DNA from 3 places in the Kitasatospora sp. NPDC048296 genome. Region 3 is predicted to be linked to each of the others. Evidence: riboswitches for the same ligand, from Rfam matches in the RefSeq annotation. Region 3 holds a riboswitch; each other region holds the start of a gene.
What was found. Region 3 has a riboswitch for thiamine pyrophosphate ahead of thiO (glycine oxidase ThiO). Riboswitches for the same ligand answer to the same signal wherever they lie in the genome.
Positions count from the first base shown of each region.

Region 1: it holds a riboswitch for thiamine pyrophosphate, as region 3 does, so the genes downstream of both, ACGF12_RS00350 (purine-cytosine permease family protein) here and thiO (glycine oxidase ThiO) in region 3, are expected to answer to the same signal.
Region 2: it holds a riboswitch for thiamine pyrophosphate, as region 3 does, so the genes downstream of both, thiC (phosphomethylpyrimidine synthase ThiC) here and thiO (glycine oxidase ThiO) in region 3, are expected to answer to the same signal.

Region 1 covers NZ_JBICZB010000001.1:68,316-75,396, reverse strand. Annotated here, with positions in the region: gene ACGF12_RS00360 (ATP-binding protein) at 1-113, opposite strand, end outside; gene ACGF12_RS00355 (glycerophosphodiester phosphodiesterase) at 502-1,326, opposite strand; gene ACGF12_RS00350 (purine-cytosine permease family protein) at 1,406-2,704, opposite strand; TPP riboswitch at 2,811-2,959, opposite strand; gene ACGF12_RS00345 (S1C family serine protease) at 3,190-5,115, shown strand; tRNA gene ACGF12_RS00340 (tRNA-Ser) at 5,179-5,266, shown strand; gene ACGF12_RS00335 (MFS transporter) at 5,431-6,633, shown strand; gene ACGF12_RS00330 (FAD-binding oxidoreductase) at 6,756-7,081, shown strand, end outside.
Region 2 covers NZ_JBICZB010000001.1:333,632-340,712, forward strand. Annotated here, with positions in the region: gene ACGF12_RS01535 (cupin domain-containing protein) at 105-422, shown strand; gene tenA (thiaminase II) at 440-1,111, shown strand; gene ACGF12_RS01545 (DUF5326 family protein) at 1,306-1,506, shown strand; TPP riboswitch at 1,669-1,804, shown strand; gene thiC (phosphomethylpyrimidine synthase ThiC) at 1,799-3,613, shown strand; gene ACGF12_RS01555 (FAD-binding oxidoreductase) at 3,680-5,071, opposite strand; partial or broken gene ACGF12_RS01560 (SRPBCC domain-containing protein) at 5,545-5,811, shown strand; partial or broken gene ACGF12_RS01565 (alpha/beta fold hydrolase) at 5,845-6,522, opposite strand; gene ACGF12_RS01570 (SRPBCC family protein) at 6,542-6,988, opposite strand; gene ACGF12_RS01575 (VOC family protein) at 7,006-7,081, opposite strand, start outside.
Region 3 covers NZ_JBICZB010000006.1:16,129-23,209, forward strand. Annotated here, with positions in the region: gene ACGF12_RS06530 (sulfite oxidase-like oxidoreductase) at 1-402, shown strand, start outside; gene pknB (Stk1 family PASTA domain-containing Ser/Thr kinase) at 415-2,193, opposite strand; gene ACGF12_RS06540 (thiazole synthase) at 2,294-3,091, opposite strand; gene thiS (sulfur carrier protein ThiS) at 3,095-3,304, opposite strand; gene thiO (glycine oxidase ThiO) at 3,301-4,476, opposite strand; TPP riboswitch at 4,480-4,592, opposite strand; gene ACGF12_RS06555 (NAD(P)/FAD-dependent oxidoreductase) at 4,735-5,937, shown strand; gene ACGF12_RS06560 (Rv2175c family DNA-binding protein) at 5,981-6,346, shown strand; gene thiE (thiamine phosphate synthase) at 6,346-6,993, shown strand; gene ACGF12_RS06570 (polyprenyl synthetase family protein) at 7,019-7,081, opposite strand, start outside.

The DNA.
Region 1 (7,081 bases), on a different contig from region 3:
CCGACCAGCAGTTGGTCCACCACCTCGGCCCGGGCCCCGCGGCCGAGGGCCGGCAGCGGGCCGAGCGGACGGGCGTATCGACAGGCGTTGCTCAACAGTTCGGAAAGGATCAATACGGCATCATCAATGACCGGTTCCGGTATCTGCCGGTCACCCAGATCTCGACGCAGTCGGCGCCGTACGACCCCGACACTCGCTGGGCCGTGCGGCACTGCCATGGTCGATGAAGTCGGCACTTCGCGCGCCACCATCAACGCCACCCCCGGACCTCCTTCAGCGTATGCCGAGGGATGGATGCCCCTTGGTAATGCGTCGGAAACGACTGCCGGAGGATCCCGCGAGTCCATTTCGAGCAACGCGACTCAGGGTCGACGAGAGGTCATTCCGTGCTCACCCTCCGTCGCCCGAACGCAAGAATTCCGGCAATACCGTGCGCGGAAGGTTTGACTGCCGACCAGAGTGATCAGGCTGGAGCGGTACGGCCTTCGGCCCGCCGGCCGGTCACCGCCCGAGCTGGGCCAGCACCTCCGCGGGCCGGTTGGTGATGATCGCGGACACCCCGAGCTCCAGGCAGAGCTCGACGTCGGCCGGCTCGTCCACCGTCCACACGTGCACCTGGTGCCCCAGCTCGCGCAGCCGGGGCACCAGCTGCGGCTTGGCCTTGATCAGCTCGATGCCCGGGCCGGCGATCCGCGCCCCGCCCGGCAGCGGCTTGCCCGGGCGCAGCTGGCCGAGCAGCGGCAGCATCCGTTCGATCAGGAAGACCCGCTGGTACTCCGGTGCGGCGGCGGCCACCCGGTTCAGCGCGATCGAGGAGAAGCTCATGATCCGGGCGGACGGGCGGTCGCCCTCCCGGGTCGCGCCGATCTTGAACCGCTCCAGCATCCGCAGCAGCTCGGCCTCGACCCGGCCGCGGAAGCGCACCGGGTGCTTGGTCTCGATCGCCAGGTCCACCGGGCGGCCGCAGTCCACCACCAGCTCCAGCAGGCGCTCCAGCCGCAGCACGCCGCGCAGCTCCGGGTCGGTGCTGGGACGTCCGGTCTTCCAGGCGCCAAAGTCGTACGCCTCCAGCTCGGCGAGGGTCATCGCGGAGACGGTGCCCTGGCCGTTCGAGACCCGGCCGATCCGGCGGTCGTGCACGCAGACCAGCTCGCCGTCGGCCGTCACCCGGACGTCGCACTCGACGGCGTCCGCTCCCTCGTCGAGCGCGCGCCGGTAGGCCGCGAAGGTGTGCTCGGGCAGGGCGTGGGAGGAACCGCGATGGGCGATCACCTGGACGGAGGGCGCGGTGCGCGCCGCCGACGGGGACAGGTCTGGGCTGGTCACGGGCCCAACGATAGGCGGCAGAGGTGACGCGGGGGCGAAGACGGTCCCAACCTGCGGGGCCGGTTTCGCCCCCGGTGCCTCAGGCGCCGGCGGCGCGCCGGGTCAGCGGGGTGAGCGCCCAGGTGACCAGGGCCGGCACCAGGAAGGCGAACAGCGAGGCGGAGGTCCACTCCTGCGGGGTGAAATGCAGGGCCCGCTGGGCCGAGGTCCAGAAGTCCGTCCACCAGCCGGCCACCGCGGTCGGCGCGATGAACTGGTAGACCGCGAAGCCCAGCACCCACGGCAGCAGCATCAGCCAGCGGGACGGCGCCTTCTCGGAGAGGTCCCAGCCGTGCCGGCCGGCCCCGAAGAAGTAGTCCACCGCCAGCACCGCGAGCAGCGGCACGAAGACCGAGCCGATCAGGCCGAGGAAGTTGCTGTAGGTGTCGGTGAACCTGTCGATCCGCAGTGCCAGCACGGTGGTCAGCACGCCGATCCCGCCGCTCAGCACCCGGCGGTCCACCCGCGGCAGCAGGTTCTGCAGCGACATCGCGGTCGAGTACACGTTGGCGAAGGACTGGTCGGTCTCGCGCAGCACCAGCACCAGCAGGAACAGCCAGCCGGCCCAGACGCCGAGGAAGGAGTCGAAGATCCGGCTCGGGTCGCCGTCGGACTGCAGCAGCGCCATCAGGCCGAGCACGTAGCACCAGACCTGGGCGACGGTGTAGCCGGAGAAGCTCCCCCAGAAGGACGAGCCCGCGGTGCGCGAGTGCCGGGTGTAGTCGGCGGCCATCGGGACGAAGGAGATCGACACCGCGATCATCGCGTCGGTGGCGCCCAGGAAGCCGTGCCAGTTGCCCGCGCCCGGGTCCGGTACGCCCTGACGGCCCAACTGGACGGTGAAGTACACCATCGCGACCGCGACCGCCCCGGCCACGAAGCGGCGCAGCACCGCGATCGCGCCCAGCGGCCAGATCGTCAGCGCGGTGGTCAGCGCGCCCGCGGCCAGCACGAACAGCCAGCGGTAGCCGGTGGTGTGGGCGACGGTCTGGGCGCCCGCCGAGATGGTCAGCAGCTCGAACACGCCCCAGCCGATGCACTGGACGATGTTCAGCACGGTCGGCAGGTAGGACAGCCGGGTGCCGAACAGCCCGCGCAGGTTGGCCATCGCGGGGGCGCCGGTCCGGGCGCCGATCAGCGCGGCCACGCCGAGCATCGCGGTGCCGACCGCCGTACCGGCCACGATCGCGGTCACCGCGGCGGCCAGCGACAGCTCGCTGCCCTTCTCGCCGAGCACGGTGGCGGCGGTGGAGAAGCCGATCAGGCTGACGCCCAGGTTCATCCAGAGCGCGAAGTGGTCCCGGAAGCGCAGGGTGCGCGGCGGCTCGGTGTCCAGCACCAGTGGCGCCTCGACACGCCCGTCGGTGCCGGGGGCGGTCGCGCCCGCGGGACGATCAAGGAAATCCTTGGACGTGGACGCGCTCGAAGAAGAGGATGGCGAAGCAGGCGGCATGGCCGATACTCCCTACGCCGGCATTACCCGGACAGGTTCCGGCGGTCAGCGCCCCCTCGACGGTTCGCCGGTGTCCCACTTGGCGTACGGTCGACATGCGCACTCTCAGCCTGGTCGGTCCAAGCTCCCGCGTGTCAGTTTGGAGCGACAGGCTAACCGGCACGGGTACGAACGCCAAAGGCCACGGGGTGTGCGGTCCGCATCGCGGAACGCCCGGGCGGAGGGAGGGGGGCTCCCCGACCGTCGCCGTCATCGCTGTCGTCGGTGTCGGCTAAGGATTCTTATGAGTTCTTCAGAGGGGTCCTTACGGCAATCGAATCGACAGTGCGAAAAACTATGGTCCTTGGTTCTGTCAGCTATGGAGGTCGTCCGTGAGCACCGAGCGCGAGGTTGGGCCCACCGGGCCGCAGGGGGAGCAGCCCGCGGGCCCCGAGGAGACGGCTGGGCCCGTTTCCGACGGCACCGCTCAGGGCGGCCACAAGCCGACGATGGCGTTCAGCCGGGTTCCCGAGCCCGAGCCCGAGGCCGCGCCGGAAGCCGCTGACGCGGCGTCGGCCGCCGCCGCGGGCGACGGCGGGCACAAGCCGACGATGGCGTTCAGCCGCGTCCCGGAGCCGGAGACCGCGCCGGAGGCCGGGCCCGAGCAGGTCGAGGCCGCCCCGGCTGCGGCCGCCCCGGCCGAGGGCGGTCACAAGCCCACCGTGGCCTTCACCAAGGTCCCCGCGCCGGAGGCCCCGGCGGCGCCCGCCGCCGAGGAGCACGCCGTCGACCCGGTCACCGGCTACATCGACGCCCCGCCGCCGGTCCTGCCGCCCGCGCCGCCCGTCGCGCCCGCGCCCGCTGCCGCGGCCCCCGCTGCTCCGGTCGCGGCCCCGGTGGCCCCGGCCCTGCCGCCGGCCGCCAACCCGTACGCGACCCCGTCCCACGGCGTGCCCGCCGCCGGTGCGCAGGAGCCGTACGGTGCCGCGCCCGCCGGTGCGCAGGAGCCGTACGGTGCCGCGCCCGCCGCGCACGGCCACCACCCGTTCGGCGCCGGCCAGCCGGTCGGCGGCTGGGGCGCCGCCCATGACGCCACCTCCGGCGGTGCGGGCTACCCCGGCGGCCCCGGAGGCCCCGACTACCCCGGCGGCCCGCTCGGCTACCCGGCCGACCACCCCGGCGGCCCCGGCGGCCCGCGCAAGAAGCGCGGCGGCCTGGTGGCCCTGCTCGCGGCCGTCGCGCTGGTCGCCGGTGTGGCCGGCGGCGCGATCGGCGTGGTCGCCACCAACCAGGTCAGCAGCAGCAGTTCGGCGGACGACCACCGCAGCACCACCGTCCAGGCCAGCGACACCCAGAAGAACGAGCCCGTCCCCGGCTCGATCGCCGCCATCGCGCAGAAGGCGCTGCCCAGCGTCGTCACCATCAAGGCGCAGAACAGCAGCGAGTCGGGCACCGGCACCGGCTTCGTCTTCGACACCGAGGGCCACATCCTCACCAACAACCACGTGGTCGCGCCGGCCCTCAGCGGCGGCAAACTGACCGTCAAGTTCGCCGACGGCACGTCCTACAGCGCCTCGGTGCTGGGCCACGCCGACGGCTACGACGTCGCCGTGGTCAAGATCGACAACCCGCCGAAGGGCAAGCTGGCGCCCCTGGCGCTGGCCGACTCCGACAAGGTCAACGTCGGCGACACCACGATCGCGATCGGTGCGCCGTACGGCCTGGAGTCCACCGTCACCAGCGGCATCGTCAGCGCCAAGGACCGTCCGGTCGCCTCGGGCGACGAGACCGGCGCGCAGGCCTCGTACATGAACGCCCTGCAGACCGACGCCTCGATCAACCCCGGCAACTCCGGCGGCCCGCTGCTCGACTCCAGCGGCGCGGTGATGGGCATCAACTCGGCGATCCAGTCCAACGCCTCCGCCAACGGCCGGGCCGGCAGCATCGGCCTGGGCTTCGCCATCCCGATCAACCAGGCCAAGTGGGTCGCGGACACCCTGATCAAGACCGGCAAGCCGGTCTACGCCAAGCTCGACGTGCTGCGCAACGACGACTACAAGGGCGACGGCGCGCAGATCCAGACCCGCGACATCCAGGGCCAGCCGGCCGTCACCCCCGGCGGCGCGGCCGACAAGGCCGGCCTCAAGCCGGGCGACGTGATCACCAAGCTCGGCGGCGCGCCGATCGAGAACGGCCCCGCCCTGGTCAGCCGGATCTGGACGCACAAGCCGGGCGAGACGGTGGACGTCGAGTACACCCGCAACGGCCAGACGTACACCACCAAGGTCACCCTCGGTCAGCGCGACGGCGACCAGTGACCCTCGGGAGCGCGGAATCGTGTGCGCCGAAGCCCGTCGGACCCGTTAGGCTGACCTCCGCCTGGAGAGCTGCCCGAGCGGCCTAAGGGAACAGTCTTGAAAACTGTCGTGGCGTGACCCGTCACCGTGGGTTCGAATCCCACGCTCTCCGCCGGTAGGAGAACCACCTGCTCAGGGCGGGTGCCGAGACCACTCGGCACCCGCCCTCGGTGTTTTCCGGAGCGGTCCGGCGGCCGGGGTCGTCCCTGAAGCCGGTGCTTCGCCGGTGGGCCGTGCTTGCCCTCGACCAGGTCGAGGGTCCTAGCGTCCCCCGGCATGACCACCGCCACCACCGCGCGGGCGCCGCTGCCCGGTCCGTACCTGCTCTGGCTGGCCGGCGCCCAGGCCGGGCTGCTGGGCGATGCCGCGCTGTACTTCGCTCTCGGCTGGGCCGCCTCCGCGCACGGCGGTGGGGCGGCCGGGTTGGTCCTGACGGCGATCACCGTCCCGCGCACCGTGCTGGTCCTGCTGGGTGGTGCGGTCGCGGACCGGTTCGGCGCCCGTCGGGTGATGCTCGCCGGGGACGCGGTGATGCTGGTCGCGACGGCCGCGCTGGCGGTCGCGGTGGGCGGCCGGGGTACGCCGCTGTGGCTGCTGGTCGCGGCGGCGGGCGTGATCGGGACGGTCGACGCGTTCTACCTGCCGGCGAGCGGATCGATGCCGCGCCGCCTGGTGCCCGTCGACGGGCTGCCCCGGGCGCTCGCGCTGCGGCAGGCCGGCGGGCAGAGCGCCGCCCTGCTCGGGGCGCCGCTCGGCGGCCTGCTGGTCACCGTCGGGGGGTTCGCCGGCGCCGCGGTCGCGGACGCGGTGAGCTTCGGGGTCGTCCTGCTGGTCCTGCTGAGGGTCCGGCCCCGGGAGGACGCCGGGCCGGCCGCACCGAGCGGGCTGCTGCGCGAGGCGGCGTCCGGGGTCCGGCTCGCCCTGCGCGACCCGCTGCTGCGGGCCGCGCTGCTGCTCACCGGGGCCGCAGCAGCGGGACTGCTGCCGGTGGTGTCGCTGCTCGGGCCGCTGCTCGCCCGGGCGCACGGCTGGACGGCGGGGACGGCCGGACTGGTGGCCGGCGGACAGGCGGCCGGGGTGCTCGCGGTGGCGAGTCTGGTCGCCTGGCGCGGCGCGCTGCCCCGGGCGGGGGTCGGGGCGGCGACCGGGCTCTGCACGGCCTCGGTCGGCATCGCGCTGCTGGCGCTGTCCCCGGGGCCGGCGGTGGCGGTGACGGGAGGCGCGGTGACCGGCCTCGGCTCCGGGCTGTTCGCCTGCCACCTCGGGCCGCTGGTGCTGGGTGGCGCTCCGGCGTCCCATCTCTCCCGGGTGCAGGCGCTGTTGACGCTGGTGCAGAGCCTCGCGCTGGTGCTGTCCAACGGACTGCTCGGCCTGCTCGCCGACCGTGGGGGTGCGGCCGTGGCCATGCTCGTGTGTGCCGTCGCCTCGGGGGCGGCGGGCTCGGTCGCTCTGGTGGCCCGGACCTTCCGCCGGGCGTGACCCGGGGACGTGTTCGGTCCCGTCCGGAGGCGCCCGGCGCCCCCCGAGGCCCACTTGCCCGCCCCCTCCCCGCCGGGCAGAGTGCGGAGGTGGGGGCGGTCGGGCGGCGAGCGGAGGCGGCGATGAGTGATCTGACGGACCGACTGGCGCAGGGCCTCCCGGCGGAGGCCGTCGTGGTGGATCCGGACGTGACCGCGGCCTACAGCCATGACATGGCCGGGTTCTGCGCCGCCGGTGCGCCCGCGGTGGTGGTGTTCCCGGAGACGGTGGAGCAGGTGCGGCACGTGCTGCGCACCGCCACCGAGCTGCGGGTGCCGGTGGTGCCGCAGGGGGCGCGGACCGGGCTGTCGGGGGCGGCGAACGCGGTGGACGGCTGCATCGTGCTGTCCCTGGTGAAGCTGAACCGGATCCTGGAGATCGACCCGGTGAACCGGATCGCGGTGGTGGA
Region 2 (7,081 bases), on a different contig from region 3:
CCCAAGCCTGGCAGGCGCCCGGCCCGGGGGGAAGCTCCCGTCGGACGAGTTGGTGTTGAATGCACCTGGTCCACGCGGTGTACGGACGAGGGAGGACGGCAGCGGTGAAGCTGTTCCGGCTGGACGAACTGGACGCCGAGCGGGCGGCCAACGAGGGCGCGTACCTGCGCTTCCTGCGCGAGCCGCGGATGTCCGCCGGGCTGTACGCGCTCTCCCCCGGCGACACCGACCCGCAGACCGCGCACGAGCAGGACGAGATCTACCAGGTGATCAGCGGCCGCGCCGAGCTGACCGTCGGCGCCGAGACCGCGACCGTCGCGCGCGGCACCGTGGTGTACGTGCCGGCCGGCACCCCGCACAGGTTCCACCACATCACCGAGGAGCTGCGGGTGCTGGTGGTGTTCTCCCCGCCGGAGGACTGAGCGCTTAGGGTCGCAGCATGAGCACCAGGACCCTGACCGAGGAACTCTGGGCGTCGATCGAGCCGGTCTACGCCGAGATCCTCGCCCACCCCTTCATCGGCGGCCTCACCGACGGCACCCTGCCGCGCGAGGCCTTCCGCCACTTCGTCGTCCAGGACTCGCACTACCTGCGCGACTACGCCCGCGCGCTCGCCGTCTGCGCCGCCAAGGCACCCGGCGAGGCGGACGTCCGGGCCTTCGCCGACGACGCGGTCGGCGCGCTGGCCGCGGAGCAGGGCATGCACGCCGAGTTCCTCACGGCCTTCGGCGGCACCGCCGAGGAGGCCGCCGCCGAGCCGGTGCTGCCCACCACCCGGGCCTACACCAGCTACCTGCTGGCCACCGTCTACGGCGGGTCCTTCGCCGAGGCGCTCGGCGCGGTGCTGCCCTGCTACTGGATCTACGCCCGGGTCGGCGAGGCGCTACTCGCCCAGGGCTCCCCCGACCCGCTGTACGCCAAGTGGATCGCCACCTACGGCGACGAGGCCTTCCAGTCCGTGGTGCGCCGGGTGCTGGCGCTCACCGACCGGCTCGGCGGGGAGCTGTCCGCGGCCGAACGCCGCAAGGTGGTCGAGCACTTCAGGACCACCTCGCGCTACGAGTGGATGTTCTGGGACGCCGCCTGGCGCGGGGAGCGCTGGCCGGTCTGACCCCCGTCCGGGGGCGCCCCACCCGGTCGGTCTCGGGGGTCTCCCCGGGGGTGGGGATCGGGGTGATCTCGGGGTTCTCTCCGGGCCGTTGGGCCTCGTTCCGGGGCTGCGGCCACCGTACGATCGAAGCATCGAAAGCAAGCGGGATGCGGCACCGAGTCGGCGGCCGGCCCGAGGGGAGAAGAGGAACCGACATGGCTGAGCTCTGGAAGTCGCTGCCCTCCTGGGTGCGCAACATCGTCATCCCGGTGCTGGTCCTGGTGCTGGCCTGGAACATCATCGCCTTCGTCTTCGGCGTGGTCGGTGCCCTGCTGAGCATCCTGATCAAGCTGCTGGTCGTGGTGGGCATCGCGGCCGCCGTGGTGATCCTGGTGAAGAAGGCCGCGAAGAGCTGAATCCGCTCCGCCGCGCGGACCGCGGCGGAGCACCCCGGAGGCCCGGCACCCCGTGAGCGGGGGCCGGGCCTCGGCCTTTTCGGCCGGATATTCGGTGCGGGGGCCTTCTGGACCTGCGGCGATCGGCTCGCTACCGTGTTGGGCGTCATGTGCAGGCAACACCGCCTGCGACGCGGGAGCTCGGAGCACCGGGCTGAGAGGGCGCTGACCGGAACGTCGACGGACGGACCGACGGCTGCGTCGACCGCAGGAACCTGGACCGGGTAATGCCGGCGTAGGGAGTAGAGGTCAGATGACCACGTTCGAAGCACAGCCGCAGTCTGCCCAGAGCACCCCCAGCAGCGAGCGCACCGGCTACCCGACCCCGGCCTGGCGCAAGGCCTACCGGGACGGGTCCCGCCCGGACCTGCGGGTGCCCTACCGCGAGGTGCAGCTCACCAACGGCAGGACCGTGCCGCTGTACGACACCTCCGGCCCGTACACCGACCCGGCCTACGAGCCCGACGTGCGGCGCGGCCTGCCCGCCCTGCGCGACTCCTGGATCCGCCAGCGCGGCGACGTCGAGGAGTACGACGGCCGCGAGGCGCGCCCCGAGGACGACGGGATCAAGCACACCTCGCCGCGCGGCGGCAACCTGCGCAACCTGGACGCCGTCTTCCCCGGCCGCCCGCGCCGCCCGCTGCGCGGTCGCGGCGGTGTGGCCGTCACTCAACTCGCTTACGCCAAGCGGGGCGTGGTGACGCCGGAGATGGAGTTCGTGGCGCTGCGCGAGGGGCTGGAGCCCGAGTTCGTGCGCGACGAGGTGGCCCGCGGCCGCGCCGTCATCCCGGTGAACGTGAACCACCCCGAGGTGGAGCCGGCCATCATCGGCACCAACTTCCTGGTGAAGATCAACGCCAACATCGGCAACTCCGCCGTGACCTCCTCGATCGAGGAGGAGGTGGAGAAGATGACCTGGGCCACCCGCTGGGGCGCCGACACCGTCATGGACCTCTCCACCGGCCGCAACATCCACACCACCCGCGAGTGGATCCTGCGCAACTCCCCCGTGCCGATCGGCACCGTGCCGCTCTACCAGGCGCTGGAGAAGGTGGACGGCAGGGCCGAGGACCTGACCTGGGAGGTCTACCGGGACACCATCATCGAGCAGTGCGAGCAGGGCGTCGACTACATGACCGTCCACGCCGGGGTGCTGCTGCGGTACGTCCCGCTCACCGCGCGCCGCAAGACCGGCATCGTCTCGCGCGGCGGCTCGATCATGGCCGCGTGGTGCCTGGCGCACCACAAGGAGAACTTCCTCTACACCAACTTCGAGGAACTCTGCGACATCCTGGCGAGCTACGACGTCACCTTCTCGCTCGGTGACGGCCTGCGCCCCGGCTCGATCGCGGACGCCAACGACGAGGCGCAGTTCGCCGAGCTGCAGACCCTCGGCGAGCTGGGCCGGATCGCCCGCGAGCGCGACGTCCAGGTGATGATCGAGGGCCCGGGCCACGTCCCGATGCACAAGATCAAGGAGAACATGGATCTCCAGAAGGAGATCTGCGACGAGGCGCCGTTCTACACCCTCGGCCCCCTCACCACCGACGTCGCCCCCGGCTACGACCACATCACCTCGGGCATCGGCGCCGCGATGATCGCCTGGTGGGGCACCGCGATGCTCTGCTACGTCACCCCCAAGGAGCACCTGGGCCTGCCCAACCGGGACGACGTCAAGACCGGCGTGATCACCTACAAGATCGCCGCCCACGCCGCCGACCTCGCCAAGGGCCACCCCGGCGCCCAGGCCTGGGACGACGCCCTCTCCGACGCCCGCTTCGAGTTCCGCTGGGAGGACCAGTTCAACCTGGCCCTCGACCCGGAGACCGCTCGCGACTTCCACGACGAGACCCTCCCCGCCGAACCCGCCAAGACGGCCCACTTCTGCTCGATGTGCGGCCCGAAGTTCTGCTCGATGAAGATCAGTCAAAAGATCCGCGACGAGCACGGCGACGGGTCGACGGCCGTCTCCAGCGAGTTCGACGCCGACGCCGAGGCCGGCATGCAGGCCATGTCCGAGGAGTTCAAGGCCCAGGGCAGCCGGGTCTACCTCCCGCTGGCCGACTGACAGTCAGAAGCGCCGACCCCGTGCTCCACGCTCCGGGTCGGCGCTTCGCCGTCTCGGCGGCCGTCGTCATCCGGCCGCGCTCGTGGTCCAAGGCCGGATGTTGTGGTTGACGTGGAAGAGGTTGTCGGGGTCGTAGGTCTGCTTGACGGCGACCAGACGGGCGTAGTTGTCGCGGTAGTCGGCGGTCACCCGGTGCTGGTCGTCGGCACTCACGAAGTTGACGTAGCCGCCGGCAGCGGAGTGCGGTTCGAGGGCCGCGTAGTAGCCGCGCACCCATGCGATGTTGGCCTCGGAGTCGGCCGGGTCGGGCCAGGCGCCGACGATCACGGTGGCGAAGTTGGCGTCGCGGTAGGAGAAGGCCGTGCCGTCATGAGCAACCCGGTGGACGGCGCCGTTGAGCGGATAGACGTGGCAGGCCGAATTGACCGTCGGCACCCGCGGACCGTACGCGACGTGTGCGGCGATCGCCCCGTCGGTGAGCTCGGTGGAGAACGCGCCCTTCCAGTACTGGTGCAGCCCGGGCGGCAGCAGCGCGTCGAACATGCCCACAAGCGCCGGGTACGGCATCGGGCCGACCATCTCGGCGACCACGGGCGCCACCTCGCGGTACGGCCGCACAGCCCGCTCGGCCTCCTCCATCGGGCCGCTCCAGCAGGCGACCAGAATCGCGAAGGTGTCGCCGTGCCGGTCCGCCGGGATGAACGGCAGTGGGGGTGCGATCTGGAAGCCGGGAAAGACGCTCAGCTGCTCGGCGGCGTCGACGATGGCATCGCGGTAGAACCGCATGATCCCGGCCGTGTGTTCCAGCTCGTAGAGGATCAGCCCGGCATAGACGTCCTTGACGGGGGAGAGCCGGTACTCGAAGGAGGTCACCGCGCCGAAGTTGCCGCCCCCGCCGCGCAACGCCCAGAACAGGTCGGGGTGGCTCTGCTCGTCGACGACCAGGAACCGGCCGTCGGCCGTCACCAGGTCGACGGAGAGCAGGTTGTCGCAGGTCAGGCCCAGGCTGCGCGCCAGGTATCCGAAGCCGCCGCCGAGGGTGAGCCCGCCGACCCCGGTGGTGGAGATGATCCCGCCGGTGACGGCCAAGCCGAAGGGGTAGGTCGCCGCGTTGAGGTCCGCCAGGGTGGCCCCGCCCTCGACCCGGGCCGTCCGCCGTTCCGGGTCCACCCGGACACCGCGCATCCCCCCGAGATCGGCCACGATGCCGTCGTCGCAGGTCCCGTACCCCGGGGCGCTGTGTGACCCGCCGCGGACCGCCAGGTCCAGTGCGTTCTCCCGGGCGAAGTCCACCGCGGCCATGACATCGCCCGCGTTGGCGCACCGCACGACCACGGCCGGCTTGCGGTCGATCATGGCGTTGTAGACCCTGCGGGCCTCGTCGTAGTCCTCGTCGCCGGCAGTGACCACCGCACCGTGCACCCGGCCCGTCAACTCTTCAACCGTCTGTTTGCTCATGTGCGCTGCTCCTGCCGTGGGCCCCGCCCTGCCGGCGGAACGATCGGCGCACCTCGCCGACGGTCCCCGGTCGGCCACTTCTCACGCTACGCCGCGCTGGGGGACGGCCCCACCGGACGTGATGTGCGACCAACGACCGTCCGAGGAACGCGGCGCCCACCCGGTGGAGGACATGGAGCCGGCACCGGCCCCGGGAAACTCGTCGAAAAAACCTCCGCGAACAGCGATGAGTTCTCGATGCGGCCCCGGTCCACCCCTGTGAAAGCGACAACGCGACCATGGAGGAGACACCGAGATGACCGAGAACCTGGGCGAGCTGACTATCACCCGTGAGCTGGCGGGCACCCCGGCCGCTGCGTTCCAGGCGTACATCGACCCCGAGCAGTTCGTCCGCTTCTGGGGCCCGGTCGGCACCCATGTTCCGCTGGAGACCGTGACCATCGAGCCGAAGGCCGAAGGCCGACGGACGCTACGACAGCACCATGGTCATCGAGGCCACCGGCGACCGGTACCCGCTGAAGGCCGAGATCACCGACATCCGGCCCGGAGAGTTCTTCACGATGGTCGAGGAGGGCACGGGCATGCGCTCCACCCTCACCTTCACCGACCTCGGCGAGGGCCGCACCCGGGTGGTGCTGCACCAGAGCGACGTGCCGGCGATGTTCCGCGGCCCGGAGGCCGAGGCGGGGCTCAACTCCAGCTTCGGCCGCCTGGTCGAGCACCTCGCCGCCCAGCACTGACCGCCGGCGCTCGCCGTCTCCGCCTCGTCGTACCTAGCGGTCGGCGAGGAAGTCGAGCAGCTGGCGCGCCAGTTCCTCCGGCTGCTCCAGGTGCACGTCGTGGCCCGTGCCGCGAATGCTTGAGGCCACCGTGTCCGGGCGAAGGCGGAGCATCTCGCCCAGCTCGGCCGGCGGGATGATGCCGCGTTGCCCGAGTACGACGAGGGTCGGGCAGGCGACGCCGGCCCACTCCGCCCAGAAGGCGCGCCGGGCGTTCTCGGCGAGCGAGTCGACCATGACATCCCGGTCGAACCGCGGCCACCAGCCGTCGGCGCGCTGCTCCAGCCCGGCCGCCCAGCCGGCTCCGACCGGACCGCCGCCGAGGAAGTCGGCGGCGGTCTCGCGGGAGGGGAACGGGCAGGGCCAGGAGTCGAGCCAACCGCCCACCTCGGCCTGGACGCCGGGGCTCGCCGCGGCGGCCCCGGCCTCGATCAGGACGAGCGCGTCGACCTGATCGGGGTGGGCGGCGGCGGTGAGCATGGCGGTGTGACCGCCGAGTGACTGGCCGACCAGTACGGCCCCGCGCAGGCCGAGCGCGACCAGGACCGCCGCCGCGTCGGCGACGTAGGCGGCGCGCGAGACGTCGCCGGGCCGGCGTTCGCTGGCGCCGTGGCCGCGCTGGTCGACCGCGACCACGCGGTGATGGGGGCTCAGCCGTGCCGCGAGGGCGTCCCGGCGCTCAGTCGTCGCGTCATTGGGAGCGGGCCGACGTGCGGGTCGGTTCGGGCATGGGCGTCGTCGCGGCTTCCAGCGTGCGGCGGATGACCGCTGAGCCGTGTTCCACGAAGTCGGCGATCGGCGCAGCGAGAGTGTCCGGGAGGACGTCGGTGTGCCACACGAATCTCGTCCGGCCTTCGGCTTCCGGCAGGGCCTGCATGGAGGCGTGGTGGTGGGACGGATGGAGGCTTCCACCGATGACGGTGTAGGCGACCCGCCTCGTTTCGTGATCGAGGTCCACGAGCCGTTCGAGGACGATCGTGCCATCGGAGAAGGTGACGGTGCGGGTGTCCGAGCTCAGGCTGGTGTCGATGACGAACCCGGGTGCAAGCCGCTCGTGCACCGCGCCGTAGTCGCTGAGCACCGCCCATACCGCTTCGGGGTTGGCGTCGATGATGAATTCCTTGTGGATGGAGGCCATTGGCGATCAACTCCCGGTCAGGCGGCAGCGATGCAGAACAGGTGTCCTTCGGGATCGGCCAGAACGGTCCACTGGCCCTCCCCGGGTTGGAAG
Region 3 (7,081 bases):
TGCGTCACCAAGTTCTCGCTGCTCGGCAACGAGTGGACGGGCGTGCCCGCCGCCACCCTGCTCGACCTCGTTCCCCCGGCGCCCGGCGTCACCCACGTCATGGTCTGGGCCGAGTACGGCTACAGCGCCAACCTGCGGCTGGCCGACTTCGCCGACGAGCACACCCTGCTCGCCACCCACCGCAACGGCGAGGCGCTGACCGCCGAGCACGGCTTCCCGGTCCGGCTGGTGGTCCCGCGGCTGTACGCGTGGAAGGGCCCCAAGTGGGTGCGCGCGGTGGAGTACATGCGGGCCGACCGGCGCGGCTTCTGGGAGGAGCGCGGCTACCACAACCTGGCCGACCCCTGGCGCGAGCAGCGCTACTCCTACCAGGAGGAGCCCGGCGACGGGCCGCTGCGCTGAGGCCCGGCCCCGTCAGAACAACGAGAAGGAGACCGTCACCACGGTCTTCTGCGGGCGCCGCTCGCCGGCCGCCGGGGACTGGCCGCTCACCTTGCCGATGCCGAGGGTCCAGTCGGTGGCGGCCTTCATCGTGAAGCCCGCCGCCTGCAGCGCCTTCTGCGCGTCGTCCCGGCTCATCCCGGTGACGTTCGGGATCGCCACCATGCCCTTGCTGACCACCAGCGAGACCGCGGCGTTCTCCTGCAACTGCTGTCCGGCGGCGGGCGAGCTGCTGATCACCGAGCCCTCCGGCACCCCGTCGTCGTAGGTCTCGGTCACGGTGCCCCTGGTCAGCTGGGCGGCGGCCAGCGCGGCGGCCGCGTCGTCCGCGCTCTTGCCGGTGACGTCCGGCACCGCGATCCGCTTGGGGCCCTTGGAGACGGTGATCGTCACCGAGTCGCTCTTGCGGGTGCGCGCGCCCACCCCGGGGTCGGTGGAGATCACCTGCCCGGTCGGGACGGACTCGCTGTACGCCTCGACGAACCTGCCGTGCATGCCCTCCGCGTCCAGGATCCGCTGCGCCTCGCCCCGGTCCTTGCCGAGCACGCCCGGCACCGAGCCGTACAGCCCCTCGGAGATCCCATACGTGGCGCCGCCGACCGCCAGCACCAGGGCGGTCAGTGCGGCCGCCCAGATCATCGGCTTGCGCGGGAGGCGGCGCAGCCGGCCCGGTCGGCGGGTCCGCACCGGGGTCGGTTCGTCGTACGGGCGCGGCTCGACCAGCAGCTGGTCCATCAGCTCCGCCGGGACGTCCAGCACGCTGGTGCGCTCCGGCGGCGGGGCGTCGGCGGTCCGGGGCAGCGGCTGGATCACCGAGGTCGGCTCGCTGGTCGGGTAGCGCGGGCTGGGCCGGGTGGAGGCCGGCGGTTCGGCGTCCAGCTCGGCCGGGGTGAGGGTGCGGCGGACCCGCTGGACGGCGGCGAGCAGTTCGACCGCGTCGTACGGGCGGGCGTCGGCGGCCCGGGCGCAGGCGCCGGCCACGACGGCGTCCAGCGCCGGGGCGACGGCGGGGGCGACCAGCGAGGGGGCGGGGACGTCCTCGTGCAGGTGCTTGTACATGACCTGGACGGGGTTGTCGCCGGTGTGCGGGCGGCGGCCGGTGAGCATCTCGTACAGCAGGATGCCGGCCGCGTAGACGTCGACCCGCTGGTCGGTGGGGGCGTCCGGGAGGATCTGCTCGGGGGCCAGGTAGGAGACGGTGCCCATCACGGTGCCGCCGGTGGCGGTGCTGGTCGAGGTGGGCGCGCCGTCGGCGCTGCCGAGCACCCGGACCAGGCCGAAGTCGGCGACCTTGACCAGGCCGCTCTCGGTGATCAGCACGTTCTCCGGCTTGACGTCCCGGTGGACCAGCCCGGCCCGGTGGGCGGCGCCGAGGGCGGCGAGCACCGGCTCCAGGACGTCCAGCGCGGCCCGCACCGACAGGGCGCCGCGGTCGCGCAGCAGGTCGCGCAGGGTACGGCCGGGAACGTACTCCATGGCGAGGAAAACGTTTCCGCCGTCCGCGCCCTGGTCGAAGACGTTGACCACATTGGGGTGGGTGAGCTTGGCGACCGCCTTGGCCTCGCGGATGAAGCGGGCGGTGAAGGCCTCGTCCCCGGCCAGCTGGGGGTGCATCACCTTGAGGGCGACCACCCGGTCCAGCCGGGTGTCGGTGCCCCGGTAGACGGTGGACATCCCGCCGGTCGCGATGCGCTGCTCGACCCGGTACCTGTTGTCGAGCAGGGTACCGATCAGGGGGTCGTGCAAAGCCATGTCCACCCGGGGGAGTCTAGTGGTGAAGCCGCGCGCCGGACCCGGAGGACACCTCCTCCGGGCCCGGCTGTGCCCGGCTTGTGACACGGGACACCCGGTCTCAGAAGGCGGGCCGCTCCCGGGTGTCCAGGGCGGCGCGGCCGGCCATCGCGGAGGAGGCCTCGGCGTGGAAACGGCGCGGGATGCGGCCGGCCCGGTGGGCGAGCCGGCCGGCCTCGGCGGCGTGCCGCATCGCCTCGGCCATCAGCACCGGGTCCTGAGCGCGCGTCACCGCGGAGGCGAGCATCACCGCCGCGCAGCCCAGCTCCATCGCCAGCGCGACGTCGGAGGCGGTGCCGGCACCCGCGTCCAGGATCACCGGGACGCCCGCGCTCTCCACGATCAGCTGGAAGTTGTGCGGGTTGCGGATGCCCAGACCGGAGCCGATCGGCGAGCCCAGCGGCATGATCGCCGCGCAGCCGACGTCTTCCAGCTTGCGCGCCAGCACCGGGTCGTCGTTGGTGTACGGGAGCACGGTGAAGCCGTCGTCGACCAGGGTCTCGGCGGCGTCCAGCAGCTCGATCGGGTCGGGCAGCAGGGTGCGCTCGTCGGCGATCACCTCCAGCTTCACCCAGTCGGTGCCGAGCGCCTCGCGGGCCAGCCGGGCGGTCAGTACGGCCTCGCCGGCGGTGAAGCAACCGGCCGTGTTGGGCAGCACCCGGATGCCGTTGCGGGTCAGCACGTCCAGGACGGAGCCCTGGGTGGTGGCGTCGACCCGGCGCATGGCCACCGTGGTCAGCTCGGTGCCGGAGGCGAGCAGCGCGCGCTCCAGGACCTCCAGGCTGGGCGCGCCGCCGGTGCCCATGATGAGCCGGGAGGAGAAGGTCGTCCCGGCGATGGTGAGAAGGTCGTCGGCCATGGCTCAGCCTCCCTGGACGGCGGTGAGGATCTCGACCCGGTCACCGGTGTTCAGCGGCGTGTCGGACCACGAACTACGGGGCACCACAGCCTCGTTGACGGCGGCGGCTACTCCGGTGTTGGCCTTGCTGACGGTGGCCACCAGCTCGGCGAGGGTCGTGGCGGCGGGCGTCCGGCGGGGCTCGCCGTTGACGGTCAGGGCGATCTCGGTCATGCGGAGGCCTTCGTGGTGGAGTGGTCGGGGGAGAACCGGGCGGGCGTGAACGGCGCTGCGAGGTCCGGGACTTCGCCGGTCGCCAGGTACTCGGTGATCAGGTCGGCGGTCACCGGGGTGAGCAGCACGCCGTTGCGGTAGTGGCCGGTGGCGGCGACCAGTCCGGGCAGCGGGGTCGGGCCCAGCAGCGGGGCGTTGTCCGGCGAGCCGGGGCGCAGCCCGGCGGAGGTCTCCACCAGCGGGAGTTCGGTGATACCGGGGACCAACTCGTGGGCGTCACGGAGGAGTTCGTACACCCCGCCGGCGGTGACGGTGGTGTCGTAGCCCTGCTCCTCGGTGGTCGCGCCGATCACCAGCTCGCCGTTCTCGCGCGGCACCAGGTACAGGTGCTGCCCGCGCACGACCGCGCGGACGTTGCGGGAGAGGAACGGCCGGTAGGCGTCCGGGATGCGGAGCCGAAGCACCTGTCCCTTCACCGGGCGGATCGCGGGCAGCACGCCCTCGGGCAGGCCGGGCAGCCGGTGGCTGTAGGGGCCGGCGGCGAGCACGATCTGATCGGCGGTCACCGTCTCCCCGGTGCTGAGCCGGGCGCCGACCGCGCGGCCGTCCTCGACGAGCAGCTCGACGGCCTCGGCGCGCCGACCGACGACGCCCGCGCGCTCACCGGCCAGCAGCAGTGCGGTGAGCAGCCGCCGGGGATCCACCTGGTGGTCGTTCGCGACGTGCAGGCCGCCGCGCACACCGGGGGCCAGCATCGGCTCCAGCCTGCGGGCCTCCCGGCCGGTCAGCCAGCTCGACTCCAGACCGAGCCGCTGGTGGAAGGCGTGCAGTTCGCGCAGTTCCTCGCGGTCGTCGGAGTCCAGTGCGACGGCGATCGTGCCGCACCGGCGGTAGCCGGTGTCCTCGCCGCCGCTCGCCTCGGTGAGCTCGGCGGCGAAGGCCGCGTACCGCTCGTTCGAGGCCATGCCGAGGCGCAGCAGCGGCTCCTCGCCGTACTGCAGCTCGGTGACCGGGGCGAGCATCCCGGCCGCGACCGCGGCCGCCCCGCCGCCGGGGGAGGGGTCGACCACGACCACGTTCCCCAGCCCGCGCTGCGCGGCGCGCCACGCGACGGCGAGGCCGACGATGCCCCCGCCGATCACCAGCACGTCGGCGCGGTCGCCTGATGGCAAGCGTGACAAAGCTGCTCTTCTCCCTTCGCCGGTATGACCCGGATCAGGTTCGGACGGTCGCGGGCCGTGCCAGCCCGCCTCTCAGCCCGGTACGCCGGGCTCCCGTGTGGTGCACCCACCTTAACGCCGGGGGTCGGCCCGGCCGAAGGGCCGTGTGAGGGGTGGGACGGGTGAGCAGGATGGTTGCCGCCCGCCCCGCCCCCGCAGGGCCTGTCTTCGAACTCCCGCCTGCCGGGTGCCGCCGCGGCGCTGAGTACAGTGACGGGCGTGGCAGAGCTGAGCGGAACGGATCAGGTGGTCGTCGTCGGGGCCGGGCTGGCCGGGGCGCAGTGCGCCCTGAAGCTGCGGCAGGGCGGCTGGCGGGGGCGGATCACCCTGGTCGGCGAGGAGCCGCACGCGCCGTACGACCGGCCGCCGCTCTCCAAGGACGTGCTGCTCGGCAAGGCCGACGCCACCACCCTGGACATCGACTACGGGCAGCTCGGCATCGAGCTGCTCACCGGTCGTCGCGCCACCGGCCTCACCCCGGGCGTGCTGCACACCGACGGCGGCGACCTCCCGTACGACTCGCTGGTGATCGCCACCGGCGCCACTCCGCGCGCCCTGCCCGGTGCCGAGCGCGCCCACGTGCTGCACACCCTGGACGACGCCCTGGCGCTGCGCGCGCTGCTGCGCCCCGGGCTGCGGCTGGTCCTGGTCGGCGCGGGCTGGATCGGCGCCGAGGTGTCCACCGCCGCGCGGCAGGCCGGCTGCGAGGTGACCGTGGTGGAGGCCGGCCCGGCGCCGGTGCCGGGCGCGCTGCCGACCGGGGTCGGCTCGGCGATGGCCGCCTGGTACGCCGAGGCCGGGGTCGAGCTGCGCTGCGGGGTCGGCGTGGCCGCCGTCGAGCCGGGCGCGGTGCTGCTGGCGGACGGCTCGCACCTGCCCGCCGACGAGGTGGTGGTCGGCGTCGGCGCCCGGCCCGCGACCGGCTGGCTGGCCGGCTCGGGCGTCGAGCTGGACGAGGCCGGGGCGGTCCTGGTGGACGAGCGGCTGCGCACCGGCCTGCCCGGGGTCTTCGCGGCCGGGGACTGCGTCAGCTACCCGTCGGCCCGCTCCGGTGCCCGGCTGGCCGTGCAGCACTGGGACCACGCGCTGCAGTCCGGCGAGGCCGCGGCCGCCGCCGTGCTGGGGGCCGACGCGCCGTACGATCCGGTGCCGTACTTCTGGTCCGAGCAGTTCGGCCGGATGGTCCAGTACGCCGGCCGGCACGCCGAGGGCGACGAGCTGCTGTGGCGCGGCAGCCCGCAGGACGCGGCCTGGTCGGTGCTCTGGCTGCGTGACGGGGCGCCGAGCGCGCTGCTGGCGGTGGACCGGCCGCGCGACCTGACCCAGGGGCGGAAGCTGATCGAGCGCGGGGCGGTGCTGGACCCGGCCCGCGCGGCGGACCCGACGGTGGCGCTGAAGGCTGCCACCAGCTAGGGGGCGTGTGCGTGGCGGGGGGCAGAGGTGGCAGTCTGGTGCCGTGAGTGAGATCGATGCCAAGACTGAAGCCCTGGTCCCCGAGTGGCTGTACCTCCCCGACATCTCCGAGCGGTGGGGTGTGGTGGTCACCGAGGTCCGCAACATGGTCAAGCACGGTGACCTGATCGCCGTCCGCCGCGGCCCCAACAAGTCGCTGCAGGTCCCGGCGGCGTTCGTCGACGAGACCGGCCCGGTCAAGCACCTGGTCGGACTGCTGACGGTGCTGCGGGACAGCGGGTTCTCCGACGCGGAGATCATCGAGTGGATGTTCACCGAGGACCCGTCGCTGCCCGGCACCCCGGTGCAGGCGCTGTGGGAGAACCGTGCCACCGAGGTCAAGCGCCGCGCCCAGGCCATGGCCCTGTGATGAGCGGCCTGCGCTCCCGCTTGGCCGACGCCCGGCTCTACCTGTGCACGGACGCCCGCCGCGAGCAGGGCGACCTCGCCGAGTTCCTGGACGCGGCGCTGGCCGGTGGCGTGGACATCGTCCAGCTCCGCGACAAGGGCCTGGAGGCCAAGCAGGAGCTGGCGGCCCTGGAGGTCTTCGCCGACGCCTGCCGCCGCCACGGCAAGCTGCTGGCCGTCAACGACCGCGCCGACGTCGCCCACGCGGCCCGGCCGGACGTGCTGCACCTCGGCCAGGACGACCTGCCGGTGCCGGCCGCCCGGGCGATCCTCGGTGAGGACGTGCTGATCGGACGGTCCTGCCACGCCGAGTCCGAGGTGGACGCGGCGGTCGCCGAGCCGGGCGTGGACTACTTCTGCACCGGCCCGGTCTGGCCGACCCCGACCAAGCCGGGCCGCCCGGCGCCGGGCCTCGGCCTGGTGTCGTACGCGGCGAAGCAGCCGACCGACCGGCCGTGGTTCGCGATCGGCGGGATCGACCTCGGCAACCTGGACGAGGTGCTGGCCGCCGGGGCCCGCCGGATCGTCGTGGTCCGGGCCATCACCGCGGCGCAGGACCCGCAGGCGGCCGCCGCCGAGCTGTCCCGCCGGGTGCGCGCGGCGCTCTGACCGCCTCCGGGGCCGTCGCCGTCCGTCAGTACTTGCGGACGGTGGCGGCCTCGGCCAACGCCAGCAGCACCGTACGGGCCCGCTCGTC